3 regions of the Bacillus sp. FJAT-42376 genome follow, and region 2 is predicted to be linked to each of the others. Evidence: predicted binding sites of a transcription regulator. Region 2 holds the regulator's gene; each other region holds the start of a gene.
The links. Region 2 encodes LexA, which represses DNA repair genes until DNA is damaged. Its sites were predicted from a motif close to CGAACATATGTTCG; they were not measured.
Positions count from the first base shown of each region.

Region 1: a site for LexA is predicted at 7,985-7,998, ahead of uvrB (excinuclease ABC subunit UvrB). Genes of this name have one in related genera too.
Region 3: a site for LexA is predicted at 3,835-3,848, ahead of addB (helicase-exonuclease AddAB subunit AddB). Genes of this name have one in related genera too.

Region 1 is NZ_CP033906.1:3,964,198-3,974,882, reverse strand. It holds gene CEF21_RS20010 (oxidoreductase) at 1-790, opposite strand, end outside; gene CEF21_RS20005 (haloacid dehalogenase type II) at 919-1,575, shown strand; gene CEF21_RS20000 (glycerol-3-phosphate responsive antiterminator) at 1,836-2,423, shown strand; gene CEF21_RS19995 (ABC transporter ATP-binding protein) at 2,444-3,556, shown strand; gene CEF21_RS19990 (carbohydrate ABC transporter permease) at 3,553-4,482, shown strand; gene CEF21_RS19985 (carbohydrate ABC transporter permease) at 4,479-5,291, shown strand; gene CEF21_RS19980 (ABC transporter substrate-binding protein) at 5,336-6,670, shown strand; gene CEF21_RS19975 (glycerophosphodiester phosphodiesterase) at 6,741-7,466, shown strand; gene CEF21_RS19970 (CsbA family protein) at 7,532-7,768, shown strand; gene uvrB (excinuclease ABC subunit UvrB) at 8,070-10,049, shown strand; gene uvrA (excinuclease ABC subunit UvrA) at 10,057-10,685, shown strand, end outside.
Region 2 is NZ_CP033906.1:2,426,188-2,436,872, forward strand. It holds gene CEF21_RS12140 (nitroreductase family protein) at 1-107, shown strand, start outside; gene CEF21_RS12145 (putative quinol monooxygenase) at 155-451, shown strand; gene CEF21_RS12150 (assimilatory sulfite reductase (NADPH) flavoprotein subunit) at 755-2,563, shown strand; gene cysI (assimilatory sulfite reductase (NADPH) hemoprotein subunit) at 2,591-4,309, shown strand; gene CEF21_RS12160 (magnesium transporter CorA family protein) at 4,484-5,920, opposite strand; gene lexA (transcriptional repressor LexA) at 6,043-6,666, opposite strand; gene yneA (cell division suppressor protein YneA) at 6,817-7,137, shown strand; gene CEF21_RS12175 (YneB family resolvase-like protein) at 7,146-7,808, shown strand; gene CEF21_RS12180 (DUF896 domain-containing protein) at 7,916-8,146, shown strand; gene tkt (transketolase) at 8,253-10,262, shown strand; gene sirA (sporulation inhibitor of replication protein SirA) at 10,416-10,685, shown strand, end outside.
Region 3 is NZ_CP033906.1:1,580,748-1,591,432, reverse strand. It holds gene addA (helicase-exonuclease AddAB subunit AddA) at 1-304, opposite strand, end outside; gene addB (helicase-exonuclease AddAB subunit AddB) at 285-3,791, opposite strand; gene CEF21_RS08080 (MFS transporter) at 3,916-5,049, shown strand; gene CEF21_RS08075 (TVP38/TMEM64 family protein) at 5,060-5,677, opposite strand; gene CEF21_RS08070 (YhjD family protein) at 5,909-6,262, shown strand; gene CEF21_RS08065 (competence protein ComK) at 6,259-6,786, opposite strand; gene CEF21_RS08060 (IDEAL domain-containing protein) at 7,043-7,279, shown strand; gene aceA (isocitrate lyase) at 7,637-8,932, opposite strand; gene aceB (malate synthase A) at 8,957-10,546, opposite strand.

The DNA of each region.
Region 1 (10,685 bases), 1.5 Mb from region 2:
GCGGTGTTTTTCCAAGGAGAGAGAAAATCGCTTCCGCATCCTTTTCTCCATTGCGCCACTTGTGTTTTGGATCCGTGACCTTTGCCTGAGAAATGCGGATTCCGATGATCATATCGCTGCCTGCTGCCTGCTGTACGTCGTAAATCACTTCCATAAGGAGCCTCAGTCTGTTTTGCAGGGATCCTCCGTAGGAATCTTCTCTTTCATTAAAATAAGGAGTTAGGAACTGATCCAGCAAATAGCCATTTGCTCCATGAATTTCTACGCCGTTAAATCCTGCCTGCCGGGCATTCATGGCGGAAGCTGCGAACCCTCTTTTCATCTCTGCGATATCCTGCTCGCTCATTTCTTTTGGGACGCGGTAGGAACCGGATCCTCCATAGAATTCAAGCTTTTCGCCCTTCGGTGCAATGGCGGAAGGTGCAGCTGTCTCTTTCGTATACCGGTTTCCCTGAGACTGTCCCCCTGCATGCATAAGCTGGGCAATAATGAGGGATCCGTGATCCTGAACCGATTCCGTTATCGGTCTCCAAGATGCAATGTGGCCGGCACTCGCCAGTCCGGGCTGATTAAAATAGCCTTGGCTGTAATGTTCATCTGTATAAATTCCCTCTGTAATAATGGCAGCGAACCCGCCTTTGGCAAACCGCTTGTAATACCGCTCCATCCGTGAATTCGCCATCCCGTCCTCATCTGCACTGACTCGTGTCATAGGAGCTACGATTAATCGGTTTTTTAATTTATAGGGTCCGAGTAATTGTTCTGAAAAAAGTTCGGGATTGTTTGTCATCAGTTTTTCCTCCAATTATTTATCTCATAGAATCCAATACCCGATTTTGCTTATAAAATCACATTTGCGTGTTTTCGGGAAGCTATTTAGTGAAATATAAGCAGTAGGATAAAAAGGAGGTCATTTCCGTGACAGTAAAGACAATCTTGTTTGATGCATATGGAACGCTGTTTGACGTGTACTCGGTAAAAGAGAAATGCGAGCAATATTTTAAAGGTAAAGGAGAGGCCATTAGCAGAACGTGGAGAGAAAAACAGCTGGAATACTGCTTCCTCAGCCAAATCCTCCAAGCGTACAAGCCATTCGATGATTTGACGAAGAAGGCGTTAGTAGCGGCTCTTGACATCCATCAAGTTCATGGAAGCGGAGAGATAATGGAAGACTTGATGAAAGCATACGAACAGCTTTCTCCATATGAGGAAACAGAAGAGGTACTGACAAAACTTAAGGATAAACAAACGTTTATTTATTCGAACGGGACACAGGGAATGCTTGATCCGCTAGTCAGGAACAGCGGTTTAGAAAACCTGCTGGGAATACTGAGTGCGGATGAAGTCCGCCAGTATAAGCCTTCACCTTCTGCTTATCAGTATGCAATGGACAAGCTGGGACTCCATAAAACAGACATTCTGTTCGTGTCCTCCAATCAATGGGACATTGCGGGAGCATCAAGCTTTGGATTCAAAACAGCCTGGGTCAACCGGAAAGAAGAGCCGGTTTCGCGAATGGGATTTAAACCAGCCATCATCGTCTCCGATTTAAGAGAACTTTTAGAAGAAATATAAAACATATTTGGGATCCCGGATACCAGCTCTTCCTTTTGGAGGGGCTTTTTTCCATTTAATTAACAAACTTAACACATAATATTTACATTGCTATACACCGTGTAAATAGTCTCTTAATAATGATGAACTAGAATAAAGATAAGAAAGACAAGTGAATAGTAAATGGGTTAAATAGGAGAAACCATAGAAACAGGAGGAAGAATTCGAACCTCTTATGTTTTTATGGATTTTTTTATTTAAAGCGAAAGGAAGGAAACGGGATGGATAGAAATCGTGAATTTATTGAACATCTTGAGAATGACCGTCTCATTTCCTCAATAAAGGATCCAAAGAGCCTGGAGCTTTTTTTAGAGTCGGATATTCAGTCAGCGTTTCTTTTAACTGGGAATATCAGTGTGATCAAGCGCTACGTTGATTTGCTGAAAAAAAACGGGCGGTTTGTTTTTCTGCATCTGGAAAAAATCCCCGGAATCAGCTTTGACAGAGAAGGGCTGAAATTTATTGCGAAATATGTTCAGCCTACCGGGATTGTCACGACGAAAAGTTCGCTGATCCAGTTCGCCAAAAAAGAAGGGCTTTTAACGATTCAGCGGCTGTTTCTCGTAGATACAGATGCGCTGAAACATGGTCTTCAAACATCCTCGGAAATCAAGCCGGATGCGCTGGAGCTTATGCCCGGTCTTATTCCCGAATTAATAACGAAGGTGAAGTCTAAAACGGATTTGCCGATTATTACCGGCGGATTGATTTCAAATAAAGAGCACATTCAAGCTGCATTAGAGAGCGGCGCAATGGCAGTTTCGACAGGAAAGCCATGGCTTTGGAAAAAGCCTGAATTTCCAGGTTAAGCGGAAAGGTGGAGATTAGGATGAAAAGTGTTGAGCTTTCCAGCCTCAGCAAAACCTATGACGGTAAAAACAAAGTCATTGATTCGATCGACGCAGTGATTCAGGAAGGTGAATTTTTTGTGCTCGTCGGTCCGTCAGGCTGCGGAAAAAGCACCATACTCCGCATGATTGCCGGATTAGAGGAAGTAAGTGAAGGAACCTTAAGGATCGGGGGAAAGGAAGCCAATCATTTGCATCCGAGCAAACGGGATTTATCCATGGTTTTTCAAAACTATGCTCTTTATCCGCATTTGACGGTAGCAGAAAATATCACGTTTGGCCTTCATTCAAAGAAAATTTCCAAGCAGGAACAAAAGAAAAGGTGTGAGGAAGCCTGTGACATGCTTGGTCTGTCTGCTCTATTAAAAAGGAAGCCACGCGAGCTTTCAGGCGGACAAAGGCAGCGCGTGGCCCTCGCAAGAGCGATTGTGACCCATGCACCCATTTGCCTCATGGATGAGCCATTATCCAATTTGGATGCTAAATTACGGGCAAAGATGCGTTCGGAAATTCGTCAGATTCAAAGAAAGCTTGGCATTACGATGATTTATGTAACGCATGATCAAACAGAGGCGATGACGATGGCAGACCGCATGATGATTATGCATGAAGGCAGCATTCAGCAGCTGGGAAAACCTCTTGAAATTTATAACAATCCAGCCAATTCCTTTGTTGCGTCATTTATTGGATCTCCTCCAATGAATCTTGCACAAGGTGCAGTTGATGGAGGCAGTCTCGTTCTCGGAGAGCATCATGCCATTCCTCTTTCTAAAGAAACACTGCTTGCTCTTGGATCAGGAAAAGTGGAAGCGGGTATTCGCCCTGAACACTTAAAAAAAGAACAGGAAGGCGACATGGTTCTTCGCGGAACGGTTGCAAATGCAGAGATTCTTGGAACAGAAACGCTCATAAGCTTCAACATTTCAAAGGATAAGCAATGGATTGCAAGATGGCCCGGACAATGGGTCATGCAGCCTGGCGATCCGGTTAATTTATCATTCAGTGAAAAGGATTTGCTGTTTTTTGACTCAGAGAACGGAAGAAGGATATCGTTCCCGGTCACGTCTCATTCCGCTGTGGAGAAGATGATATGAATACAAGCTTACAAGTTCAGCAGAAAACAGCAGAAGTAAAAGCGCAAACCGGCCGGGGCATTTCTGATTTTACAGCAGGTATCCTTTATCTTTTGCCGTCGCTGCTGCTGTTCGGAGTCTTCCTTTTCTACCCGATGATCAAAACACTTTTTTTAAGCTTGTATTACACCGATCCCCAGGGGAACCCGATTGCTTTTATAGGACTGGACAACTTTACTTATCTGCTTCAGTCTGAAGCTTTTCTCAACAGTGCAAAAGCGACGGGGCTTTTCGTTCTGTACACGGTTCCCGCAGGAATTGTACTTGCGCTGTTTTTAGCGCTGATCGCAAATTCCAGCCTGAGAGGGATTGGGATATTCCGTACGCTGTTCTCTTCGACGATGGGAATGAGTGTCGCGGCTTCGTCCGTTATTTGGATGTTTATGTATAATCCTTCGATTGGGGTTTTTAATAAGATTTTGAATCTATTAGGGTTTGAGGGTTCACAGTGGCTCCTGGATCCGAACACGGCACTGCTCGCTGTATCCCTATCGACTATTTGGATGAACACAGGCTTCGCTTTCCTCATCCTTCTGGGGGGCTTGCAGAACATTGATGAACAGCTTTATGAGAGTGCGAGGATTTCAGGGGCTGGGTCTTTTTATCAGCTCAGAAAGATTACCTTGCCGATGCTCTCTCCCACACTGTTTTTTATCACGACTGTTTCTCTGATTAATGCCTTTCAAACGTTTGGACAGATTGATATTCTGACGAAGGGCGGCCCTGTTCAATCTACGAATGTCATCGTGTATTCAATCTATCAGGATGCTTTCATTAACTACAATGCAGGATCCGCGAGTGCCCAGGCAGTCATGCTGTTTTTCTGTATCCTCGCTGTCACAATTCTGCAATTTAAGCTGGGAGAAAAGAAGGTGCATTATCAATGAGCAGGATGAGAAAAAGTTTATTATACATGGTCCTTGTTTTAGCTGCTCTTTTTATGATGTTCCCGATTGTTTACGCGGTCATGATCAGTTTTATGCAGGGAGGAGAAGTGCTTCAGGGGAAGCTGATTCCATCTTCTTTTTCTTTTGAAAACTATCAGGCTGCCTTTCAAAAGGTACCGCTGCTTCACTTTTTAATGAATAGTCTCGCGGTCTCGGTTATTGTCACAGCAGGACAGCTTATCGTATCCTCTCTGGCGGCATTTGCTTTTGTCTTTATCAAGTTTAAAGGAAGGGATGCTATCTTCTTTCTTTTTATCTCGACGATGATGATCCCATGGGAGGCTACGATGGTCCCGAACTTCATGACGGTGCAAAAGCTTGGCTGGATTAATCAGTACAGTTCACTGACCATTCCGTTTTTCGCACTGGCATTCGGCACTTTTTTGCTCAGGCAGCAGTTTAAAACCATTCCGCACGAGCTTTATGAAGCATCCAAGGTAGCCGGAATCAGCCGTTTCCGTTTTTTCTGGGGAGTGGTTCTGCCGGTATCGAGGACAAGCATCATCACTCTTGCCATTTATGGCTTCTTAACCACTTGGAATATGTACCTGTGGCCTCTTCTCGTAACGAACAACGAAAAAGTAAGAACCGTACAAATCGGATTAAAGCAAATGCAGTCCCAAGAAGTTTCATCTGAGTGGGGGACAGTTATGGCGGCTGCGGTGATCGTAGTTCTTCCAACCCTGATCCTGCTCTTTGCGGGCCAGAAGCATCTGCAAAAAGGATTAACCCAGGGAGCCATTAAGTAAACAGCGATATGCGGTATAAATATAAAAACAGGAGTGAAATGAAAATGAAAAAAGTATTGGCATTACTATCAGCACTCATGCTTGCGTTTCTTGCTGCCTGCAGCGGGACACAGTCTGGAACAGACAAGACACAGCCGGAAAATAAAAATGCGTCCGGTAAAGTAGAAGTGACCTTCTGGCACTCAATGGCCGGGGATCTTGAAACTTCACTGAAGGAAATCGTCAGCGAATACAATAAATCCCAGGATAAAATAGTGGTGAAGCCCGTTTTCCAGGGGACCTATGAAGAATCCCTTACAAAATTTAATACGGTTGCAGGAACACCTGACGCTCCAACGATCATGCAGACATTTGAAGTCGGTACAAAATATATGATTGACAGCAAAAAGATCCAGCCGGTTCAAAAGTTTATAGATGAAGACAACTTTGATACGTCCCAGTGGGAAAAGAACATCTCGAACTACTATACAGTAGACGGCAAACAATATTCTATGCCTTTTAACTCTTCTACACCGGTGCTGGTCTACAATAAGGACGCATTTAAAAAGGCAGGTCTTGATCCGGAAAAAGCTCCTCAAACATACAGCGAGCTTAAAACTGCAGCAAAATCATTAACAACAGGCAGCCAAAAAGGGTTTTCCATTCTGAATTACGGCTGGTTTTTTGAAGAAATGGTCGCTGTTCAGGGCGGTACGTATGTCAATAAAGAGAACGGACGAACAGGAGATGCAGATAAGGCGACCTTTAACGGACCGGAAGGGAAACGTGTTTTCGATTTAATCAGTCAAATGCATAAAGATGGTTCTTTTTATAATACCGGGCAAAACTGGGATGATATGCGGGCTGCATTCCAATCAGGAAAGATCGGAATGTTTCTTGACTCCTCTGCCGGAATTAAAGAATTGGTCGACAATGCACCGTTTGACGTAGGTGTTGCTTATCTGCCTGTACCGGACGGTGTCGACCGCCAGGGGGTTGTCATCGGCGGAGCATCCCTATGGATGTCAAAAGGAATTGACGAAGAAAAGCAGCAAGGCGCATGGGATTTCATGAAGTACTTATCTACTCCTAAAGTGCAGGCCAAATGGCATGTGGATAGCGGATATTTCTCCATCAATCCGAAAGCATATGAGGAAGATATCGTGAAAAAAGAGTGGGAAAAATACCCTCAGCTAAAAGTAACGGTAGACCAGCTTAAAGAAACAAAATCATCTCCAGCTACACAAGGAGCGCTCATTTCAGTATTCCCTAAATCGAGACAGAAGATTGTGACAGGCATGGAAAGTCTTTACCAGGGAACAGCTCCCGCTGAAGCGCTGGACAGGGCAGCAAAAGAAACAGAACGATCGCTCGAAATGTCCAACCGCAAGCCGAAGTAAGCATCAAAGGACTGTCCAGCGAATGTTCATACTGGGCAGTCCTTTACTTTTTCAGAATGGAGATGCAGGAATGGATATATACGCACACAGGGGCTATAGCGGCCGCTACCCGGAAAACACGATGCTGGCTTTTCTGAAAGCACAGGAAGCCGGGGCTCATGGAATTGAATTGGATGTTCAAATGACGAAGGATGGGGAACTGGTCGTCATTCATGATGAGCGGATTGACCGGACGACGAATGGAATCGGATATGTAAAAGATCTGTCGTACAGTGAGATTAGTAAGGCGGATGCAGGCAGCTGGTTTCATCCGGATTATTACCGGGAAGCCGTCCCTCACTTGGAAGAAGTACTTAACTGGTTTCAGGATGACAAAACAGGGATGAAGCTGAATATCGAACTGAAAAATGATGTATTCGAATACCCGATGCTGGAAGAGAAAGTTATGAAGCTTGCAGATGAAAAAATGCTGACCGGCAGAATAGTTCTTTCATCTTTCAATGAAAAGAGTGTCGGGAAAATAAAGAAAATCAGTGACCGGTTTGAAGCGGCATGGCTATTTGAAAAAATGGTTCCGGATGCCATTTCCAAAGCAGGCAGAATGGGGGCAGACTGCATCCACTGTCCGGCAGAATTTGCTTTTTCAAAACAAGGCCGGGAATATATGGAGTCAGGAAGAGACCTGAGAGTTTACACGATTAATGACACGGAGATGTACCGGAAGCTTATCCGGACGAAAGTGGCGGCAGTTATGACGGATTTCCCGGATCTTTTGATGAACCAAGCGGAAGCATGACCTATCCATTGCAGTGTTTGCATGGTAGAATAGCGGTAATATCAACAGAGAAGAGGGAGTGCACAATGCTGACGAAAGCCATCTTAGCATTGATTTTTCCGTTTGTTCTCGTCGTGCTTTTTACGAGAGTTACGTACAGCTATATAGTAGGGACGATTTTAACGGCAGCTCTCATCGCCGCCTCTTATTTTAAAGGGTATACCGAGTTTGACTATATTGTCGGGCTGGATGCGGTTTCCCTTGTGGCCGGCATGATGTATGCACGGAAAATGAACCGTAAGCCGAACCATTTGAATAAATAGCAAAAAACCGTGCGCTGCGCGGTTTTTTGCTGTTTATAAGGTCTATTGGCGGCGCTTGGGGTCATGAGAGGGCGGATGCCGGCAGCTCCATGCGTATACCGCTTCCTCCAATGGGATTCCCTTGCAATAACACGAATGAACCGCCCGGTTAATTATAAAGAAAAAGATTGCCGGACAGCAAAAGCGGGAAAACTATTCAATAGGTTGAAAAAATTGCAAACGTTAGTTCGTATCTTTGGAATTTCTCATACAGTGTATGGTAAAATATGAATACGATATTGCGTGAATTGGGGGCCTTTGTGTGGAAGACCGGTTTGATTTGGTTTCAAAATATAAGCCTGAAGGGGATCAGCCTGCAGCAATTAAAAAGCTGGTGGAAGGGATTCGTGACGGGAAAAAGCATCAGACGCTGCTTGGGGCTACCGGAACAGGAAAAACCTTTACGGTTTCAAATGTTATTAAGGAAGTAAACAAGCCGACTCTCGTCATTGCGCATAATAAAACATTGGCAGGACAGCTTTACAGCGAGTTTAAGGAATTCTTCCCTAACAATGCTGTAGAGTATTTTGTGAGTTATTATGATTACTATCAGCCGGAAGCCTATGTCCCTCAGACCGATACCTTTATAGAAAAGGATGCAAGCATCAATGATGAAATTGACAAGCTCCGCCATTCAGCAACAACGTCATTGTTTGAACGCAGAGATGTCATTATTATTGCCAGTGTCTCCTGCATCTACGGACTCGGTTCGCCGGAAGAATACAAAGAGCTCGTCGTCTCTCTCCGGACCGGCATGGAGCTCGAGCGCAATCAGCTCCTCAGAAGACTTGTAGATATCCAGTATGAACGGAATGATATAGATTTTAAGCGCGGTACATTCAGGGTGCGCGGCGATGTTGTCGAAATTTTCCCGGCTTCAAGAGATGAGCATTGCATGAGGATTGAATTTTTCGGAGACGAGATTGACCGGATCCGGGAAGTGGATGCGTTAACCGGCGAAATACTCGGCGAGCGTGAGCATGTTGCGATTTTCCCTGCATCCCACTTCGTAACCCGGGAAGAAAAAATGAACGTTGCCATAGGAAACATTGAAAAAGAGCTGGATGAAGAATTAGTTAAGATGAGGGAAGCAGGGAAGCTCCTGGAAGCTCAAAGGCTTGAGCAAAGGACGAGATATGATTTGGAAATGATGAGGGAAATGGGGTTTTGTTCAGGGATTGAGAACTACTCCCGCCACCTTACGTTAAGACCCCCCGGCTCCACACCTTATACTTTGCTTGACTACTTCCCGGACGATTTCATGATCGTCGTGGATGAGTCGCACGTTACACTCCCGCAGGTGCGCGGAATGTTTAATGGAGACCAGGCGCGAAAGCAGGTCCTTGTCGATCATGGGTTCCGTCTCCCGTCTGCCAAAGACAACAGGCCGCTTCGCTTTGAAGAGTTCGAGAAACACATGACGAACATGATTTATGTTTCCGCTACACCGGGGCCTTATGAAATCGAACACACAGATGAAATGGTGGAGCAGATTATCCGTCCGACCGGATTGCTTGATCCGAACATTGAAGTCCGTCCGATTCAGGGCCAAATTGATGATCTGATCGGGGAAATCAATGCGAGGGTAGAAAAGAATGAGAGGGTCCTCGTCACGACGCTGACGAAAAAAATGTCTGAGGATCTGACCAATTACCTTCGTGAAATCGGAATTAAAGTCAACTACCTCCACTCCGAAATTAAAACGCTGGAGCGGATTGAAGTCATACGCGACCTAAGGCTTGGAAAGCATGATGTTCTGGTAGGGATTAACCTTCTCCGGGAAGGGCTTGATATACCTGAGGTGTCTCTCGTTGCCATTCTTGATGCCGATAAAGAGGGATTCCTTCGCTCCGAGCGTTCCCTCATTCAGATTACCGGACGCGCAGCCAGAAACTCCAATGGCCACGTTATTATGTATGCAGATAAAATCACGAATTCAATGGAAGTTGCCATAAACGAAACGAAGAGGCGCCGTGAAACACAGGAAGAATACAACCGCATCCATGGAGTTGAACCGAAAACGATTCAAAAAGAGATACGGGACGTAATCCGTGCAACGATGGAAGCGGTAGAAGATGATGCCGGTAAGGCAGCACCGAAAATGGCTAAGATGACAAAGAAAGAGCGAGAAAAAGTCATTGCCCAAATGGAAAAAGAAATGAAAGAAGCAGCAAAAGGCCTCGATTTCGAAAGGGCCGCAGAGCTTCGTGACTTGTTAATAGAGCTGAAAGCGGAAGGATGACGAAAGTATGGCCAGTGAGCAAATTATTGTAAAGGGAGCCAGAGCGCACAATCTGAAAAATATCGATGTGGCAATTCCGCGAAACCAGCTTGTGGTATTAACAGGCCTTTCCGGATCAGGAAAATCATCACTTGCCTTTGATACGATCTATGCAGAAGGACAGCGCAGATATGTGGAATCCCTCTCTGCCTATGCACGGCAGTTTCTCGGGCAAATGGATAAACCGGATGTCGATTCCATTGATGGATTGTCGCCGGCTATTTCAATTGATCAGAAGACGACAAGCCGGAATCCCCGGTCAACGGTAGGTACCGTTACCGAAATCTATGATTATTTAAGGCTTCTTTACGCACGTGTAGGACGGCCGGTCTGTCCGAATCACGGCATCGAAATTACATCGCAAACGATTCAGCAGATGGTGGACCGGATCATGGAATTCCCAGAGCGCACAAAGCTTCAGGTTCTATCTCCGATTGTCTCGGGCAGAAAGGGAACCCATGCGAAAACGCTTGAGGATATTAAAAAACAAGGATACGTAAGGGTCCGGATTAATGGAGAAATGATGGAACTCTCTGACGATATTACGCTGGAGAAGAACAAAAAGCACTCCATTGAAGTAGTCATCGACCGGATTGT
Region 2 (10,685 bases):
ACAAAGAGCGTTATTACCCGGTTATGCTTCTTTCCATCGGGAAAGCTGCCGATCAAGGTTATCAATCCGTTCGGCTTCCAATTGAAAAAATCACCGAGTGGAGATAAGCTTCACAGCCAAATAAAAATCCAAAAAACGAAAAGAGGACATAAAAATGATTATTACACATGCAGGATTTCAAGTAAGACAGGACAAAGAAGCAGCATTTCTTGAAGAAATTCAAACATTGATTCAAGCTTCCCAGGCAGAAGCAGGATGCATTTCCTACCGGTTGATGAAAAACCTGGACCAGGACCTTGCGTACACAATGGTTGAAGTGTGGGAAGACATGGCGGCCGTGAAGAGTCATGGCGAAAGCGAACATTTCGTCGCCTTTATCGGAAAAGCAAAAGAATATTTAGCAGCACCTCTTGATGTAAAAAGCTACGATGGAACAGCTTTAGAACGCTGAGCCTGAGCAAAAAAGCCCCGGATGCCGATGGTATCCGGGGCTTTTCCTTTATACCTCCATACCGTTTGACTATTCAGTAAGGGAATGGTAGTTTTTTTAAAAGGTCTTTATTAAAAATCTCTATCATTCCGATTAATGAAAATTATTTTACTAATGAATCAATTTTCAGTAAAATTAAAAAAGATGTTGGACTAAGTCTGTTTATTTCTTATGAGCATGCCAAGCTTCATCCAAAAACCGACTTAATTTATAGGTATAATCGAAATATCAAGATGTGAAGAGGTGGGTTCATTGCAAATTAAAGTGACAAACAGCCCTTTTAATCAAGAACAGGCAGATCTGCTGAACCAGCTTCTGCCGTCGCTCACAGATTCCCAGAAAATATGGATTTCTGGTTTTATGGCTGCTTCAGGTAATGCCAATTCCAATACATATGAAAACACAGACAGCAGTGTTTCCGCCGGAACTGTAAAAACGAACGAATCCAAAAAAGTGACCATTCTATTCGGTTCACAGACCGGAAATGCACAGGGACTTGCAAAGGAAAGCGGGAAAACCCTTGAAGAGAAAGGGTTTGAAGTGACGGTCGCTTCCATGAATGATTTTAAGCCGAACCAACTCAAAAAAATACAAAATCTCTTAATTATTGTCAGTACTCACGGCGAGGGAGATCCTCCGGATAATGCTCTTTCTTTCCATGAATTCCTGCACAGCAAACGTGCCCCGAAGCTCGAAAATTTTCATTTCTCCGTTTTGTCATTAGGAGACAGCTCGTATGAATTCTTTTGCCAGACTGGGAAAGAGTTTGACTTAAAGCTTGAAGAGCTTGGGGGAAATAGGATCTATCCGCGCGTTGACTGTGATCTTGATTATGACGAGACTGCAGCAGAGTGGCTGGAAGGGGTTCTTGGAGAACTGGGCACTTCAGAACAGGAGCAGTCAGCCGCACCTGATCGGGAAGCTGTCACTCCGGCTTCCGGAGCAGCCTATTCAAGGACCAATCCGTTTCAGGCAGAAATTCTGGAAAGGATCAATTTAAACGGGCGCGGTTCCAATAAAGAGACGACTCACCTGGAACTATCCCTTGAAGGGTCCGGTCTTTCCTATCAGCCCGGCGACAGTCTCGGAATTTATCCGGAAAACGATCCGGCCCTTGTCAGCATGGTGATTGATGAAATGAAGTGGGACCCCGAAGAACCGGTGACAGTTGGGAAACAAGGGGAATTGCGGTCTTTAAAGGATGCTCTCACCTCCTTTTTTGAAATAACCGTCCTTACAAAGCCCCTCCTTGAAAAGGCGGCAGCTTTCACGGAAAATCAAAAGCTGAAGGAACTGCTTTCGCCCGGACAAGAAGGGAACCTTAAAGAGTATGTGACAGGCCGCGACTTCCTTGATTTGCTTCAGGATTTCGGCCCGTGGGCAGGATCGGCACAAGAATTGCTTTCTATTCTTCGGAAAATTCCGGGAAGGCTGTACTCCATTTCAAGCAGTTTGGAAGCCAATCCGGAAGAAGTTCATTTAACCATTGGAGCCGTGCGCTATGAAAGTCACGGACGTTCGCGAAATGGGGTATGCTCCATTCTTGCGGCAGAACGGCTTCAGCCGGGAGACCGATTGCCTGTATATGTGCAGCCGAATGAGAACTTTAAGCTACCGGACGACCCTGACACCCCGATTATCATGGTGGGACCTGGTACGGGAATTGCTCCATTCCGTTCCTTTTTGCAGGAGCGCGAAGAAACAGGAGCTGAGGGCAAATCGTGGCTGTTTTTTGGTGATCAGCATTTCGTTACCGACTTCCTTTATCAGACAGAATGGCAAAAATGGATAAAAGACGGCGTATTAACGAGAATGGATGTCGCCTTTTCACGTGATACGGAGAAGAAAGTTTATGTTCAGCACCGGATGCGCGAAAAGAGCAAAGAGCTTTTCTCCTGGCTTCAGGAAGGTGCCGTATTCTATGTGTGCGGCGATGAGAAAAACATGGCCCAGGATGTACATGAGGCTCTTATCGAAATTATTGAACATGAAGGCGGGATGAGCCGTGAAAAAGCAGAAGAATACGCGGCTTCTATGCAGCGGGATAAAAGATATCAGCGTGATGTTTATTAATCCATACAGGAAAGGAGTCAGGTTAGCATGACCAACACAAAACTGACTGCACCCGGCGGTACCCCGAGTGATGTGGAACGCATAAAGGAAGAAAGCAATTATTTACGGGGAACACTGGCAGAATCAATGCTTGAACCGATCAGCTCCGGTATTTCCGATGATGATAACCGGCTGATGAAATTCCATGGAAGCTATCTGCAGGATGATCGTGATCTCCGGAATGAGCGTCAAAAGCAAAAACTTGAGCCAGCCTATCAATTTATGCTCCGTGTCCGCCTTCCCGGGGGCGTGGCTACTCCAGACCAGTGGCTTGTAATGGATGAGCTTGCCCGGACAAACGGGAACGGAACCTTGAAACTTACAACGAGAATGACTTTTCAGATGCATGGGGTCTTAAAATGGAACATGAAAAAAACCATCCAGGAAATCCATGCTTCCCTCATGGATACAATTGCCGCTTGCGGAGATGTAAACAGGAACGTCATGTGCAATCCGAACCCTGAACAATCGGGCATTCATGCAGAAGTATATGAATGGTCAAAAAAATTGAGTGAACACTTGCTCCCTCGCACCCGGGCCTATCATGAACTTTGGCTTGATGAAGAGAAGGTAGCGGGAACAGCGGAAGCGGAAGAGGCGGAACCGATGTACGGACCACTTTATTTGCCGCGGAAGTTTAAAATCGGAATCGCTGTGCCCCCTTCAAATGATATCGATGTCTTTTCGCAGGATCTCGGGCTGATCGCCATTGTTGAAGAGGAAAAGCTTACCGGCTTTAACGTCCTGATTGGCGGCGGAATGGGAATGTCCCATGGGGACCAGCAGACCTATCCGCAGCTCGGAAAGCCAATTGGTTTTTGTACGCCGGATAAAATTCTTGATCTTGCTGAAAAAGTCATAACCATTCAGCGTGATTACGGGAACCGCTCAGAACGTAAAAATGCCCGTTTCAAATACACCGTAGACCGTCTTGGTCTTGAAACAGTCAAGGAAGAATTAGAAAACCGCCTTGGCTGGAGCCTCGATGAAGCAAGGCCATATAGCTTTGATCATAATGGAGACCGCTACGGTTGGGTGAAAGGTTTAAAAGGGAAATGGCACTATACCCTGTTTGTCGAAGGCGGACGTGTAGCTGATTTTGAACAGGTGAAGCTTTTAACGGGACTGCGGGAAATAGCGAAAGTGCATACAGGCGACTTCAGGCTGACCGCCAATCAGAACGTGATCATTGCAAACGTGTCCCAGCAGAAGAAAAAACAGATTGACGCTTTAATCAGTGAATACGGCCTTACAGACGGAAAACACTTTTCGGCCCTGCGCAGAAGTTCAATGGCCTGTGTTGCACTCCCGACGTGCGGCCTTGCAATGGCAGAAGCTGAGCGCTATCTACCGGTTTTGATTAATAAAATTGAAGAAATCGTGGATGAGAATGGTTTGAAAAACGAAGAAATTACAATTCGCATGACAGGGTGTCCGAACGGCTGTGCCCGCCATGCATTAGGAGAAATCGGATTTATCGGCAAAGCTCCCGGAAAATACAACATGTACCTCGGAGCAGCTTTTGACGGCAGCAGGCTCAGTAAAATGTACAGAGAAAACATCGGAGAAGAGGAAATTCTCCGCGAGCTGCGGGAGCTTTTGCCCCGCTATGCGAAAGAGAGACAGGCGGGAGAGCATTTTGGTGATTTTGTCATTCGCACCGGAGTGATTGCTGCAACAACAGATGGAACGAATTTTCACCATTAAATAACAGGGTTTTAAAACCCTGGGCGGAATACGCGATAATTAGAGCAGCGGGACAGGTGAGATCCCGCAGGCTCACGAGGAAACGAACTGCTCGCCCAAGGAAAGCAAAGCGCCTTCTGACTGCATACAGCAGCAAAGTGTAACAGAAAAAAGATGACCCGCTCATATAAGGGGTCATCTTTTTTTCTTCCGTATAATAAGGTTCCGGCTCAAACTGAATATAGCCCCGGCACCAAGCCCGATGCCCATCAGGATTCCGCTGATGGCGACACAGAAGGCAATATACTCGAAAACCGAGTAACGGGCCATGATCGTCCAGTCAATTTTCCCTTTCCAGTCTTCTATCACGAGATTCATACCGTATATCCCGGAGATCACTGTATAGGTGGTTAAGATAAACAGCAGATAATTATTCCGTTTCGCTGAAATTTTTTCTTGGTTCCGGAATAAGCTGTCCAGTGTCTTCTTGACTTCATCATACAATGTGGAGATATGAAACACTTTATTCATTAATACAGCAAGTTCCTGGCCTTCCGTCCTGCTGCTGATTTCCTTAAAGTGATATTTTCCTGAAAACTCCGTTATGGTCTGAATGAGCTGTTCAATTTCTCCGGTTTTGTTTCTTCTATAAAGAAGGGAGTATTGGTAGGACAGTTTTAACAGAACCATTTTATAAAAAAAGTGAAGGAGCAAGTTGTAGTAATGCTGGCCGAACATCTCAGATTTAATCAAAGGAACATGAGTCCCCCGCTGTGTAAGGCAAGTAAAAGCATGATCGCTCACAATATACTGGGTCTGGGGAGCCCAGCGTCTGTAACTGTGCTCCTTTGCGTATTCATCAATGTATTCGGGATCGTAGGCAGAGATAAACGGCATGCCTTCGGGATCGTAGCCGTTAACCTGACCGGAGCGAAACAAATGCTGATTTGAAACATACTCTTCAGCAGACACGAGTGTACTCACAACGTACATTCTTTCATCTACAAAATAAGGGAGGCTCCCGAAGTAAGAGGTTTTATTTGCCCCTGTTTGAATATAAGGAACGATGCAGGGAGCAACCTCCTTAAATATATAATCCTGAATACTGTCATAGGTTCCGTCTTTTGAAAGAACCTGAAGCTGTTTTTTCTTTACTATTTTCGGTTCAAGGACCCGAAACTGGTTTTGGAAATGAAGAACATCCGAAAGCTTAAGATTTGTATCAGCCAAGCGGGTCCTGACCGATATCATCCCAATTTGAAACGGGCAGATAAAGAGATCGGCAGACAGAATTTCCACTTCAAATGAACGCTTCTCATCACCGAACAGAAGGCGTATTTTTGAATGGAGGCTTTTGGAAAAGCGGCTTAGGGATTCCTGTGCTGGTTCTTCCGTAAACAGAAGGTTTTCAATAAACGGCAAAAAGTACTGATCCATCTGATCATGTGACACGGTTTGCCCCGGGCCGTAAAAAGCACCTTCCAACTCCTTTGCTTCGAGCCTGAAAAATTCGTAGCCGGATGATTTTAGCGTACCCTCCATTTTCTTTATGCCTGCAGGTTTAAGGGAAAACGGAAAGATAAATTGACTGGATGATTCATCCAGTATAAGCTCCTTGGATTGGCCGGACATGGCAACCTTCCTCCTGGTGAATAAAAGTAAAGGCAAAATGACCCTATGCAATAGGATAGGGGATAAAGATTTATTTTATCATTTTTTCCCGAAAAAAAAGCCTGTCCCGAAGAACAAGCTTCTTAATGAACCGTGCGGTAAACACCAATCACTTTTCCCAAAATGGATACATTTCTTAACAAAATAGGTTCCATTGAAGAATTTTCAGGCTGAAGACGGATATAATCCTTTTCCTTAAAGAAGCGTTTTACAGTCGCTTCATCATCTTCCGTCATCGCTACGACAATATCTCCATTGTTGGCAGACTGCTGCTGTCTCACGGCAACGAGGTCACCATCCAGAATACCTGCTTCTATCATACTGTTTCCGACAATTTCAAGCATAAAGACATGCTCATCAGGAGAAGCGATCCGTTCCGGAAGAGGAAAATATTCTTCAATATTTTCTACGGCGGTAATCGGAACACCGGCTGTTACCTTCCCGATGATTGGAACGTTGATCACACCCGTTTTTGGAATGCCGGCTCCCTGGTCTTCGTTAAGAATTTCAATCGCCCTAGGCTTTGTCGGGTCTCTTCTTATTAAACCTTTGTTTTCAAGTCTTGCAAGATGCCCATGCACGGTAGAGCTTGAAGCGAGGCCTACGGCAAGGCCGATTTCCCGGACGGAAGGAGGGTAGCCTTTGCTTTTTACTTCCTGTTTAATGAATTCAAGAATGTCCTGTTGCCTTTTCGATAATTTGCTCATCGCTAGCACCTCAAAGTAAGTAATTTATAGTGATTATAGCATGATTTACCTATATATACAAACATAAGTTCGAAAAACGCTTGACCAGGAATGTTTGTTCGCCTTATAATAAAATCAGAAAAAGCGAACAAACATTCTGGAGGGGTTAATATGTCAAAGAGCACATTTGCACTCATAGCATCATTTTTTATTCTTGTAGCAGGAATTGTTTTTGCGGCAGCCGGGGCAGGTACAGACAAAGCACTGGACAAATATGCTAAAATAGAAATCCGTGAAGGAGATACTTTGTGGGATATCGCTGAGGCTCTCGAAGATAAGCATGGCCTGTCGCAGATGGAATTCGTTGAATGGGTCGACAAAGAAAATCATTTATCCTCCATTGTCATTAAACCGGGGGACCGGATTGTCATTCCGATAAAAAAAGATCAGCTATACGATCTTGATTCCCGTATTATAGCATCAGAAGAGTAGGTGTTTGTTTGAAAGCAGCAATCTATTGCAGAGTGAGTACATCTAAAGAAGAACAGGAAACATCGCTGCACAGGCAAAAAGAGGAGCTGACTGCACTTGCCGCATCGCATGGCATGGAGCTTGTCCGGACCATAACCGAACAGGCAAGCGGATACGAAATTGAGAGGGAAGGCATCCTTGATCTTCTCGACCTAATAAAAAATAAAGAAGCAGATGCGATTCTCATCCAAGATGAAACGAGACTTGGAAGAGGAAGTGCCAGAATGGCGGTTCTGCACTGTATATATAAAGAAGGGGCAAAAGTATTTTCCATTGCCCAGCAAGGAGAGCTTCAATTATCAGAAGCAGATACGATGGTGCTCGAAATCGTCAGCATCGTGGAGGAGTACCAGCGGAAAATACATAATATGAAGATCCGGCGGGGGATGAAGCGGGCTATCGAGAAAGGATACGATCCTCGGAATAATCTTACTGACATACATTCCGGTGGAAGAAAGGACAAAATAGAGGTTCCAATAGAGGAAATCGTACGCCTTAGGAGGAATAAACTGACTTTCGCTGAAATTGCCGCTACATTAAGAGGATTCGGATATTCGGTTTCAAAAGCGACCGTGCATAGAAGGTATCAGGATTATCAGGAAGAACAAGAGGCAGCCGAACAGACCAGGTAATCTGTTCGGTTGCCTTTTTAATAGCTTTTTTGTACCATTGCACTATAGTTTGATACGATATCCTGCAATTTTCACCATTGGCGCAGCGGGAATAAAGGAGAATGCACATGCTTTCAAACGATAAAATAGCTAGAATTAATTTTCTTTCCAAAAAGTCTAAATCAGAAGGATTGACTGGCGAGGAGCAGAAAGAACAGAAAAAACTCAGGGAAGAATATTTGCGGACGTTCAGAAGCTCAATGAAAAACACATTAAAAAGTGTAACAGTCGTTGATCCTGAAGGAAATGACGTAACACCCCAGAAATTAAAAGATGAAAAAAATAAAAGATTACACTAAGAATCGAGGATAGGCCTGCTTAATTTAACAGGCCTATTAGTTGTACTATTTGGGCTGTACGGATATGATAAGAAGGTAAATTGTTTACTCGAAAGGATGGTCTATCATGACATTATCTACTATTGATTCTTTGTCCATTGCTACGATACGGACATTGTCTATTGATGCAATTGAAAAAGCGAATTCCGGACACCCGGGTATGCCTATGGGCTCGGCTCCGATGGCGTACAAATTATGGACAGATTATATGAAACAAAATCCTGAAAATCCAAACTGGTTCAACCGGGACCGCTTTGTTCTATCTGCTGGACATGGCTCAATGCTTTTATACAGCATGCTGCATCTTGCGGGATACGATGTGACAATGGAAGATCTAAAGTCTTTCCGTCAATGGAACAGTAAAACTCCTGGACATCCCGAGTTTGGACATACACCTGGTGTAGATGCAACAACCGGACCGCTCGGACAGGGGATTGCAATGGCAGTCGGAATGGCTATGGCAGAACGTCATCTTGCCCATACATATAATAAAGATTCATTTAATGTCGTGGATCACCATACGTTCGCTATTTGCGGAGACGGTGATTTGATGGAAGGAATCTCATCTGAGGCATCTTCTTATGCTGGACATTTAAAGCTTGGCCGTCTAATCGTCCTTTATGATTCAAATGACATTTCACTTGATGGCGATCTGGACCGTTCATTCAGCGAAAACGTGCAGCAGCGGTTTGAAGCAATGAACTGGCAGGTTATCCGTGTAGAAGACGGGAATGATACAGAAGAAATCGGCCGTGCCATTGAAGCGGCAAAGAAAAACGAAGATCAGCCGACATTGATTGAGGTGAAGACTACAATCGGCTTCGGTTCACCAAACCGCGCCGGCACATCCGGAGTTCATGGCGCACCGCTCGGAGCAGAGGAAACGAAGCTCACTAAAGACGCTTACAAATGGACATTTGAACAGGATTTCCATGTTCCGGATGAAGTGTATGAACACTTTGAGAAGACCATTAAAGATTCGGGTAAAAAAGCAGAACAAGAGTGGAATGCATTGTTCGAGGAATATACAAAAGCGTATCCTGAGCTTGCAGCTGAACTGACAAGTGCTATCCAGGGTGAGCTTCCAGAAGGCTGGGACAAGGACGTTCCTGTTTATGAAGCCGGCAAAGGCCTTGCATCCAGAGCCTCCTCGGGAGAAGTGCTGAATGCGATTGCTAAAAATGTTCCTTACTTGTTCGGCGGATCTGCCGACCTTGCAGGTTCAAACAAAACGACCATTAAAAATGTGGAAGATTTTACAGCTGAAAATTACAGCGGCCGCAACATTTGGTTCGGGGTCAGAGAATTCGCAATGGGAGCCGCTTTAAACGGAATGGCTCTTCACGGCGGCTTAAGAGTATTCGGAGGAACGTTCTTTGTATTCTCTGATTACCTTCGTCCGGCTATCCGTCTTGCCTCACTAATGAACCTGCCAGTAACGTTTGTGTTTACACATGACAGTATTGCGGTCGGTGAAGACGGACCAACGCATGAACCGATTGAGCAGCTTGCCTCACTGCGTGCGATGCCAAACCTTGACATCATTCGCCCGGCAGATGGGAATGAAACAGCAGCAGCATGGAAGTTAGCCGTCACTTCCACATCCAATCCGACAGCGCTTGTTCTATCCAGACAAGATCTTCCGACGTTGGAACACTCAGCCAAATTGGCGGATACGGGTGTTGAAAGAGGAGCATACGTCGTATCTCCTTCCCAAAAAGAAGAAGCAGATGCGATCTTGCTTGCTACAGGTTCTGAAGTCGGCCTTGCAGTTGCTTCTCAAAAAGCGCTTCTTGACGAGGGAATTGATGCTTCCGTTGTAAGTATGCCTTCATGGAAACGGTTTGAAGAGCAAACAGAAGATTACAAGCGCTCCGTCCTTCCGAAAAATGTCAAGAAACGTCTGGCGATTGAAGTTGCTTCCCCGCTTGGTTGGGAACGCTATACAGGCGATGAAGGAGAGATTCTTGCCATTAACCGTTTCGGTGCCTCTGCACCAGGTGAAACGATTATGAAAGAGTTCGGATTCACCCCTGAAAATGTCGTGGCCCGTGTGAAGGCATTATTAAACAAATAAAATGTTTTAAAAAGGAGAGCCTGCACATTCAGGCTCTCCTTGCCTGTTTTTCGACACAATTAGTGGTTCCTCTCTCCGCATTAAGACACTCTTCCTCATGCGGTTCCCTATATAATAGGGACATATAGATGCAGCGGCAGGAGGGGTTCACGTTTGAGACATTATTATGTTTACTTAATTGAAGAGGAATTTGCCAGCCATTATTTCGGAAAAGAAGCAAAAATCTTTGACTTGATCCGCCATTATCAATGGACAAGCGTTTATGATGGTTCTTATAATGTTCTTGAACGTCAGGTCCAGTATATTTCGAGAGATATTCCTTCCAGGCAAATCCATGAGCTGCTTACAGGGTACTTATCCTTACGAAAAGGATACAGGCAGGTAGGTCACTTACACAGGATTGTATTAAGCGGTGAAATAGGA
Region 3 (10,685 bases), 850 kb from region 2:
GCGTAATCTGCCTTCTTAAATGCAGGGAAGCCGGATTATTCTTCAGCGCTTCTTCAAGCGCCTCTCCTATCCTGTTCTTCATTTCGGCTGCGGAGGCATTCGTAAAGGTTACGACCAGAAGCCTGTCCACATCCGCCGGGTTGTCCCGGCTCGTAATCTTCCGGATCATCCGTTCCACGAGGACTGCTGTCTTACCGGATCCGGCTGCCGCAGCCACAAGGATGTCCTGTCCGGAGGAGGCGATCGCCGACCACTGGTCATCGGTCCATTGACTGTCCGCCGGTTTAGGTAGCTGATGGTTCATTTTTGATGGCCTCCTCTTTTAAGCGCTTGAGTACTTGCTCATTTTTCTCGTCTTTTAATACCCGGTAATCATTATCTTTCAGCGACTGGTCAAACTGGCAGACCCCTTTATACGGACAGAAGGTGCACGGCACCCGGTCCTTCATCCTGTATGGACGGATGTCTGTCACTCCGTTTGTGATTTCCGTTCCAATCTGCTTAAACTCATTTCTCACATGGCGGCGCAGCATATCAAATTCTTCATTGCTCGCAATCGACGAACTTGAGCTGAAGCCTCCGCTTTTTTTGAAGCCTGCCGATACAATATTGGAAGACCCGCTTTCAAGCGTCTGATCCATGAGCTGAATGGCCTCCTCTTCCCCAAGAAGCAAGCCTTTCATTTTGAACTTTTTGAACACCTCTTCCTCGAGGTCCTCAAGCGAGAGCGCGGAGCCTGTCTGAATCATAGGATCGTGAACATGGAAATAAAGGACACCAGCGGGATTCGCTTCCACCCCAAGCCACGTTTTGGAATACGAAATGATCACATCCAGGTAGGTCAGCATCTGAAGGGCGATTCCGTAATACACTTCGCTTAAATTCAGAGCCCGGTCACTCGATTTATAATCAACGATCCGAAGCAGAAGGCCTTTGGAGCTCTCTGCTGAATCCACACGGTCAATGCGTCCCGCAAGCTCCATTGTAAAACCATTTTCGAGCTTGAACCGCATCGGCGGCAAAGGACCGCCTTTGCCGAAGCCAAGTTCAAGGCCGATCGGTGCAAACAGCGAGGCTTTTGCCTGCTCCGAGATGACAAGAGCCGCTCTCGCGATAATTTTTTCGAGCTTTCTCTTTAAATACTGATGCCGGTTCGAACTCATCAGCACCTCTTTTTGCAGCATCGGAGCGAGGTGGTTCACGGCTTCATTGGACAGGGATCTGCATTGATCCTTTGTAACATCCCTCCACGAAACATTCGTCTCCACCAGCCGGTCGGATATCATTTTAAGCGCCGAGTGGAACAGCTGCCCGACATCCGGTGCTTCAAGACGGAACTGCTCCCGTTCCTTCAGTTTCAATCCATGGCTTGCAAAATGGGAAAATGGGCAGCTTCTGAATTGCTCCATTCTCGATACGCTCCCAAGAATATGCTCGCCGTACAGCTCTTTTGTGACTGCGGGCTTCAGGGGCTTTGCCTGATTTTGATAAAACAGACTTCCGGTCACCATTGCGGCATGGCCGGACTGATCATGCCCGATAAGATAGTTATAGGCATCCCACCAGCTCTCATGGACGGGGTATTGCTTTTTCCACGTCTGAAGCTGGGAGCTTAAATACGTAAGGGCCACCGACGGATTCGGCATAAATGAAAGCTGCTCCGGTTCAGGCAGCGATTCCGGTTCATTGACAAACCACTCCTTCACTGCATCGGGAAAGAGCTCCTCCAGACGGCCGATCAGTATAGAAGGCAAAAGGGACTTCCCTTCCGGATCCGCAGATGGATAAGATACATGCAGATGCTCGGAGCCGCTCGTCATCGCCATATAAATCATAAAATTCTCATCCAGCAGCTGCTGTCTGGATGATGGAGCCACCGCAAAACCGTTCCGTTCAAGGAGCTCCCGGTCTTCATCTGAAAGAATGCCGTCCTCTGCCGGCCTTGCAGGAAGCACTCCGTCATTCACCCCGGCGATGAATGTATGCTTCAATGCGTAGAAACGGGAACGCTCCATATCACCGATCAGCACCTGATCGAGCGCAGGAGGGACGAGAGAAAATTTCAGGCTTTCCAGACCGGTATCGATCATGTCCGTAAACTGCGCGGATGAAACCGGCCGGTCACCCATCATTTCCGCAAACTCATCCAGCAGCACGATAACAGCATCCCATACTTGGGCGTGCTCGCGCGCTTCAACGAGCCGCCCTGCGATTTCCGCTTCATTCATCATCCGGTCAAGCTTGGCCGGTATGTCCAGATTCTCAAGAAACAAATAAAGAGCCGATGCTTTTTGAATTCCTGTTTTAGCCTTTTTCAGCGCATCCGCAAGCTCTTTCAAAGGTCCGGCAACAAGCTCCTTAAGCCGGTTGATGAGCTCCTCACGGTTCAGTTCCTCATCCGTAACGGCCGTTTCGCCTTCTAATGAACGAAACCTCCTGTAAATCCATCTTTTTCCGGACGTCCATCTGGAACCGTTTATTCCGTACGCAAGCACATAGTTTTCGAGAATATCCATCTCTTCTCTCCATAGCGGCTTATCTGCATCTGCCGGAAACAAAAAGTCCGTTTTCACCGCCCGGAAGACCGCTTCATAGCGAAAGCTTCCCGTTACCGACTCCAAAGCGGAACGGATCAGTTCAACAAGCGGATGATGGAGCATGGACCGCTTCTGATCGATGAAAAATGGCACCTCATAATCGGTAAAGACCTGTTCGATCAAATCATGATAGCTCGAAGGATTCCGAAGCAAAATCGCGATTTCCCTGAAACGGACCCCTCTTTTCCTCACCAGCTCATGAATCCGGCGGGCAATCCCCTCAATCTCCGCCCTGTGGCTTGCCGCCTGGCTGATGGAAAGATCAGCCGCTCCTCTGAACGGCTTCGACGGCCTCGCATCAAAGTTCTGCTCGAGATGGTGAAGGGATGGGGAACCTGCAAATCTCGGGTATTCATTCAGCAGAACAGGTTCTTCCGTTTCAATATGCAGCTCCTCCGCCATTTTTTTAAAATCGGCATAGGTCATGCCGGTCATGCGGAACAGATGGAGTTCATGCGGCAGATGCCGGTCAAACAGCTTATCCGCTGTAATGGTTACCGTGACGCGGTCCGCCTTGGCAAGAAGGCTTTTGACCGCCTCCATTTCCATCGGGGTGAAATGGTGGAAGCCGTCTATGTATACTTCCGCGTTTTCAAGATACGCGGAATCAGGAATCCGTTCGGAAAGCATGCGAAGCGTATCCTCAGCATCCACATACCGGCCGTCAAGCGCTTCCTCCAGTCTTTCATAAATGGTATGCAAATCTTCCAGCTTCCCGGACAGCACCCGCTCCTTTTCATCCATCTGCTGCTGAATAGACCGGATGTTTTCAAGCAGGGCCTCCGGATTTACGTTATAGCGTTTAAATTCGGTGATCATGGATTCAACATGCTGTATGAACCCGGTCTTGTCGCTTGCTTTGCCGTACACTTTAAAATGCTGCTTTTCATCCTCAATGATTTTCCTCAAGCTCATCTGGATGCCTGTTGACGTGATCGGCTGCTTAGCCGCGCCCGATGTTTCCTGGAGGATCCGAAGGCTGAGCCTTGAAAAGCTGAACACCTGCGCCCGGATCATTCCGTTCAAATCAGGTGTGCAGGCAAGTTCGTATTCCATTTCAAACGTCATCTGATCCGGTACGAGAAAAATAATCGGCGGTCCGTCCGGCTGTTCCCGGAGCCGGTCTCTTATTTCATTTAAAACCATCGTTGTTTTCCCGCTTCCAGATCGTCCTGCCATAAACCGGATCGTCATTAAAATTGCCTCCTTTTTGAATGGTTCCTGAATTCATTATATACGAATACACGTTCGTTTACATCTTCCTGAAAAACGGACAGATGCGCTGCATATAGTGTAACAGAGATTGGGGGGTATGCCTTTGAGCGCGACCAGGTCCGCCGGAATCTTTTTTCTGCTTACAGCCGTTGCTGTCGCAAGCAATCTGTACCTGCTCATTCCGATTTATTCGGAAGTTGCCGATGGAGTCGGCGGGAAGCCGGAAGACATTGTTTGGAGCGCTTCGCTTTTTACCGTTACTTATGCGGTCGGGCTTCTCAGTTTCGGCCCCATTTCATGTTTTTTTGGACGAAAACGGACGATGGCCGCCGCCATGCTTCTTTGTGCGGTCCTCGCTTTTTTCCTTTCCGCTTCCTCTTCTGCCGGCTGGTTTCAGATTCTGAGAGGCATACAGGGATTTTTTTTAGCAGGCTTCGCTCCGGTCGCTTATTCCTATTGCTTTGAAGTGTTTACGGAAGAGTCCAGAACGCATATGATTTCTCTCATCAACGGCGGCTTTTTGATTGCCGGGGTTGCAGGCCAGATCATCAGCTCTGCAGTCACCGGTTATGCGGGCTGGTATGCTGTATTTCTCTGCTTCGGATGTATCTTTCTGCTCATTGTCCTGGCAGCGGTACGGCTGCTTCCTTCCCCAAAGTCCGCAGACCGGCCGCACCTGGACTTCTCCGTCCTGCTCGAGCGCCGTTTACTTGTATGCTATGTACTGACCTTTTTCCTTCTCATGTCTTTTACAGCTTTTTATGATTCGTTCAACCGTCAGTTTGCTGATGCCGGTGCGAGCGTCCTTTTTTATTGCCGGGCACTCGGTCTTTTAGGAGTGATGCTTTCCTTCTGGAGCAGACCGATTATCCGCCGGTTCGGAAGTACGCCTGTTCTCTTTGCGAGCCTCGGAACCGCGGCCGCAGCGCTGTTTATTTCCGCCGCGGTTCCATTTCTTTCCGCTGTCACCGTCATTTCGATCTGTTTCACCGCAGCCATGGCTCTGCTGCTTCCAGCGCTGATTTTACTGATCGGGGAGCAGGCTGGAGAAAAAAGAGCGTCCGCCATTCCCTTTTATTCCTTTTTGCTTCTGGCCGGCGCTTCAGCCGGGCCGATTCTTGCCTATCAGTTCTCCTTCAGCCTGCTGCTGACCGGATTCAGCGTTCTGTTCGCCGCCCTCGGTTTTCTGATTCGCCGCCAGATGATGAAGAAAGATGAAAAAAACCCGGAGTCCTAATCATCCGGGCTTAGTCCTTGTCCAATTTGCTTGCCATCTTGGCATTCAGTCTTTTTTCAAGGATTTTGCCGACGATCCACACAGTGAGCAGCACCGCTCCCGCTATAATCGCCTTTTTAGGATTGGTCACTAACGTGTGCAAATCCTGTCCGACATAGCTTACGATGAAGATCATCACAAGCTTGCCTGTCAGTACAGCCAGCATGAAATTCCAAATACTGATTCTGGATAACCCGGCGACTACGTTCACGGCCGCAGACGGTGTGAATGGAAAGCAGAGAAGAAGGAAGAGCGGACCGAATCCTTTTTCTTCCACCCAGTCCACCATCCGTCTGATTCCTTTATGCCGGCTTAGAAAACGGAAAAACCGTTCCTGTCCAAACTTCCTTACAAGCAGGAATACCGCAAAAGCTCCCGCTGACGCTCCAAGCCAGGAAAGGAAAAAGCCAAATCCGAGACCGAACGAATTCACATTCGCCACAATAAAAACAACAAGCGGCAGAAAAGGCAAAAACGCTTCAGAAAACGGGAGGGCAATTCCAAGCAAAGGCCCAAACGATCGGTATTTCTCAAAAATTTTCATCATGTTTTCCAGGGTCAGGGAATCAAGCAGCGTATGCAGGTCCATTTCAAGCTCCTTAAGCGATTTGAGTATCCTCCTATTTTACCGCCTTTCGGGGAAAACTTAAATATGCAGGTGCTGGAAAAGAAATCCCTCTTGAAAAAATGTTAAAATCGGAATAGAATAAATTACGAACAAACGTTCTATACTAAACAAAGATAGAACTTCTCTGTCCTTAGCTGTGAGCAGTTTGAGCAAGAGGTTAAAAAAACAGAGGATAAAGCGAGGCCAATGAATATGACAAGAATACCAGAAGACGTAAGAGACGTAATCGACCAGGCGATCTACCTGCCAATGACCATCTCCATTCTGAACCGCGATCTCTCCGTCGTTGAAAAAAGTCCATTTAAACTGAAGCAGCCTTACCTTCATCTTATCGAAGAATCCCTGAAGCTCGCCCAAAAGGATCTTCAGCAGGTCAAACAGGAGCTTCACCGCCAAAAAATCAAAGTGAGCAAAATCAAGCATGACGAAGCCTTTACTATGTATTCGTTCCTCTACAAAGGATACGAGGAGCAGCACAGCTACTTTAACCCGAGAATCCGGAATAAGGTATGTGAGCTGCTGCAGGAGTATCTGGTGAAGGTTTAAGTATGGAACGTTTCGCCCGGGCTTCTGCTGTATAAAAGCTGGGTGAACATCCTTTTTTCATTTTCTACACGGGAAGTGATCACGGCACGCAGCTGCGCTGTACGGTAAAGCTGATTTTCAAAAGAATGAATTGAAACGGGCAGAATATACGATTTCCGGTTGGAAAACGTGACAAGTGTCTCCGCCTCGCCAGTAGAAGAATAATGCTCAATATACTGATGGGAAATCCAGGAGCATTGAGGTCTTGAGGATGCAGCGGTCGGGAAAAGATAAATGGAGTTTACAGCGTCCACCACGATTGGCGGCTTATGCGTGATTCCGATAGTGTCCTTCGTTCCCGTCTTTCTCCCCTGATAGCTCGAACCGAAATAGCGGCAGCTCCGATCCACAATATCAAGCGGCCTCATGGAAACCTCATACTCTTTTTCCACCTCCAGCACATAAGAAGAAAGACTCCCATTCGATGCACTGCTGATAATCGCCATCGTATAGCGATTTGCTTCATATTGATTGATTTTTTCCATGTTCGAATCACCTCAAAATGGTTAGGTATATTTAACTAAGAGAAATTTACCACGCACACAGATAGAAGATCTACAAATTTACACAAACCTCATAAAAATGTAACATTTTAACAAATAGCGGTTTTAAATTGCTTTTTTACTGCCTGGACTCCTTTAAATATGCCCTGCGGGATAAATTATCTAAAAATTATAAATATTTAGTTGATTTTCTTCCACTCAGTCCATATAATAAAAAAAAGGCATCAGGGGTGATCCTATGAAGAACAAAAAATCGTATGCAGAGCTTATGAAGTCCCGTCACACAATGAAGAGTGAGGCAGAGGCCGCAACCATGCTGGACATCTACATTCAAATGATTCTGGACGAAGCAGGACTGAAACGAAAACTGGCGCTTCTTGAAACTCAGATTAACGATGCTCTTGACCAAAGAAATAAGCCCTTATTTATGGATTTGTCCAAGCAATACGCCGACGTGGTTCATTGCCTACAATAATGAAGCCAATCCTATTGGATTGGCTTTTTTGTTTTTTGCAAGACTAAAGGAATGGCGTGATCGCGGTGATGAAGCCGTTTTGCCCGTAATCGACATGAACCTGCCCGTAATCGACACGAACCTGCCCGTAATCGACACGAACCTGCCCGCAACCGGCACAAACCTGCTCCGTAACCGGCACGAACCTGCCCGCAACCGGCACAAACCTGCCCGGAACCGGCACAAACCTGCCCGCAACCGGCACAAACCTGCACGTAACCGGCACAAACCTGCCCGCAACCGGCACAAACCTGCCCGGAACCAGAAGCACCGCGGGGTACGATAAAAAGAAGCGGGCTATACGCCCGCTCCCTTTTCTTATACCGTCGTCGTTTCCGACGTAAACTGCTCTGTCTCCGTTGATCCTTTCAGTGCGGTAGTAGAAGAAGTTCCCCCGCTCACCGTCTGGGACACTTCATCAAAATACCCGGTTCCGACCTCGCGCTGATGGCGGGTTGCCGTATAGCCGTACTGCTCGCTGCTGAATTCAGCCTGCTGGAGCTCGGAGTAGGCGGCCATGCCGTGGTCTCTGTATTTTCGCGCAAGCTCAAACATGCCATGGTTCAGGGCGTGGAAGCCTGCAAGGGTAACGAACTGGAATTTGTAGCCCATCTTCCCGAGTTCTTTCTGGAAGCTTGCAATCGTTGTTTCATCGAGTTTTTTCTTCCAGTTGAAGGATGGGGAGCAATTGTAGGCAAGCAGCTTGCCCGGAAACTTTTCATGGATGGCATCTGCGAATTTTTGAGCCTGCTCAAGGTTCGGTTCGCTCGTTTCACACCAGACAAGATCGGCGTAAGGAGCGTACGCAAGGCCGCGTGCGATGGCCTGGTCAATGCCGGATTTTGTCCGGAAGAAGCCTTCAGGCGTGCGTTCTCCCGTAATGAACGGGTGGTCGGCCGGATCGACATCGCTTGTAATCAAGTCGGCTGCATCCGCATCGGTTCTTGCGATGATCAAGGTCGGCACACCCATCACGTCCGCCGCAAGCCGTGCTGAGATCAGATTTTTCACCGCCGTTTGCGTCGGCAGCAGCACTTTTCCGCCTAAATGGCCGCATTTTTTCTCAGAGGAAAGCTGGTCTTCAAAATGAACAGCGGCGGCTCCCGCTTCAATCATACCCTTCATCAGTTCGAACACGTTCAGCTGTCCCCCAAAGCCTGCTTCCGCATCCGCTACAATCGGTGCGAACCAGTCGATGTCCCCTTCTTCCTCCAAAAATTGAATCTGATCGGCGCGCTGCAGTGCCTGGTTAATCCGTTTCACCACGCTTGGAACGCTGTTTGCCGGGTACAGACTTTGATCAGGGTACATGTGGCCGGAAAGGTTGGCATCCGCTGCCACCTGCCATCCGCTCAAGTAGATCGCTTTTAATCCCGCTTTTACTTGCTGCACCGCCTGATTCCCGGTCAGGGCGCCAAGTGCGTGCACATACTCCTCTTGATGAAGCAAATCCCACAGTTTTTCAGCGCCGCGTCTCGCCAGCGTATGCTCGATATCGAGTGATCCGCGTAGTCTGATCACTTCCTCCGCTGTGTAGGTACGGGTAATTCCGTTCCAGCGTCCATCCAGTTCCCATTGTTCATTTAATTGATTAATCCGTTCATTTCTCCCCATTTACATTCATCCCCTTTGGTTTCGTTACATTTTTTCGTAGCTTGGCAGTGTCAGAAAATCGATAAAGTCATCGTTTTTTACAAGTTCATCAAACACCTGAACAGCTTCCGGAAACTTCATTTGCGCATAGAACGTATCCCCAAGCTCCTCCGCAATTTTGGCTGTTTCCTCCCTCTTCAGCTGTTCATACAGCTCCATCGTCACCGGCCTTCCGTCATCAAGAATCCCCTTATCGTGACGGATCCATTGCCATACTTGAGCCCGTGAGATTTCAGCGGTAGCGGCATCCTCCATTAAATGGTGAATCGGTGCTGCCCCTCTTCCTGACAGCCATGAAGCAAGGTAGCGGATGCCGACGTCAATATTCATGCGGAGGCCTTGCTCCGTAATCGTCCCATCCGGTACTGCAAGCAAGTCGGCCGCTGTTACCTGAACATGGTCGAGCTGTTTGGAAATCTGGTTTTTTTCCGGCATGTATTCGTTAAACACTTCCATCGCCACCGGAACGAGTGCCGGATGGGCAACCCATGTACCGTCATGACCGTCGCTTGCTTCGCGGAGTTTATCCGCCTTCACCTTATTCATCGCCGCCTCATTGGCCTGACTGTCGTTTTTAATCGGAATCTGTGCAGCCATCCCTCCCATTGCGGGAGCATTTCGCTTATGGCACGTTTTGATCGCAAGCAGCGAGTACGCTCTCATGAATGGAGACGTCATCGTGACCTGGACCCGGTCCGGCAAAATTACATCTTCCCGGCTGCGCAGTTTTTTCAGATAGCTAAAGATGTAATCCCATCGGCCGCAGTTCAGCCCTGCCGAATGCTCTTTCAGCTCATAGAGAATTTCATCCATTTCAAAGGCGGCCGGTATCGTTTCAATCAGGACCGTGGCCTTAATGGTTCCCTGCGGCAGGCCAAGCTCATTCTGGGCATAAATGAACACATCGTTCCAAAGCCTCGCCTCAAGATGGCTTTCAAGCTTCGGAAGATAAAAGTAGGGACCGCTTCCCTTCTCGAGGAGCGTCCTGGCGTTATGGAAAAAGTACAGGCCAAAGTCGAACAGACTGCCTGAAATTCTCCTGTCATGGAGAAGTACATGCTTTTCCTCCAAATGCCACCCCCTTGGCCGGACCTTCAGTACAGCAGGCTGGCCATTCAGCTCATACACTTTTCCATCTGCCTGTTCCAGCCGAATGGTCCGCTGAACGGCGTCCCTTAAATTCAGCTGTCCATCAACCAGGTTTCTCCACGAGGGGGCTGTCGCATCTTCAAAATCCGCCATAAACACTTTTGCATCGGAATTAAGCGCATTGATCATCATTTTCCGGTCGACCGGCCCTGTGATTTCGACCCGGCGGTCGCGCAAATCCTCAGGGAGCGGCGCGATAGTCCAGGAACTGCTGCGGATGCTTTCCGTTTCCGGCAGAAAATCAAAGAGCTTCCCCTCGTTAAGCTGCTCTTGGCGCTCTTCTCTTTTTAACAGCAGTTCCCTCCGCCTCGGCCCGAATTTCTCCTCTAGCCCGGCAATAAAGGACAGCGCTTCAGGGGTGAGCAGATTCTCGTACGCTTCATTCCATTCCCCAGTGATTCGAATACCTTCTGTTTGGGTCGCCACACGATCACCTCTTCAAATTGTTATAATACAGATTATAAAATCTAAGATTAATATATAACAGTCTATTCAAAAAAGAAACACTTTTTTGAAAATTTACCAAATTAATTGTCATAAGATCGGATAGGTTAAAAGTTTAGAT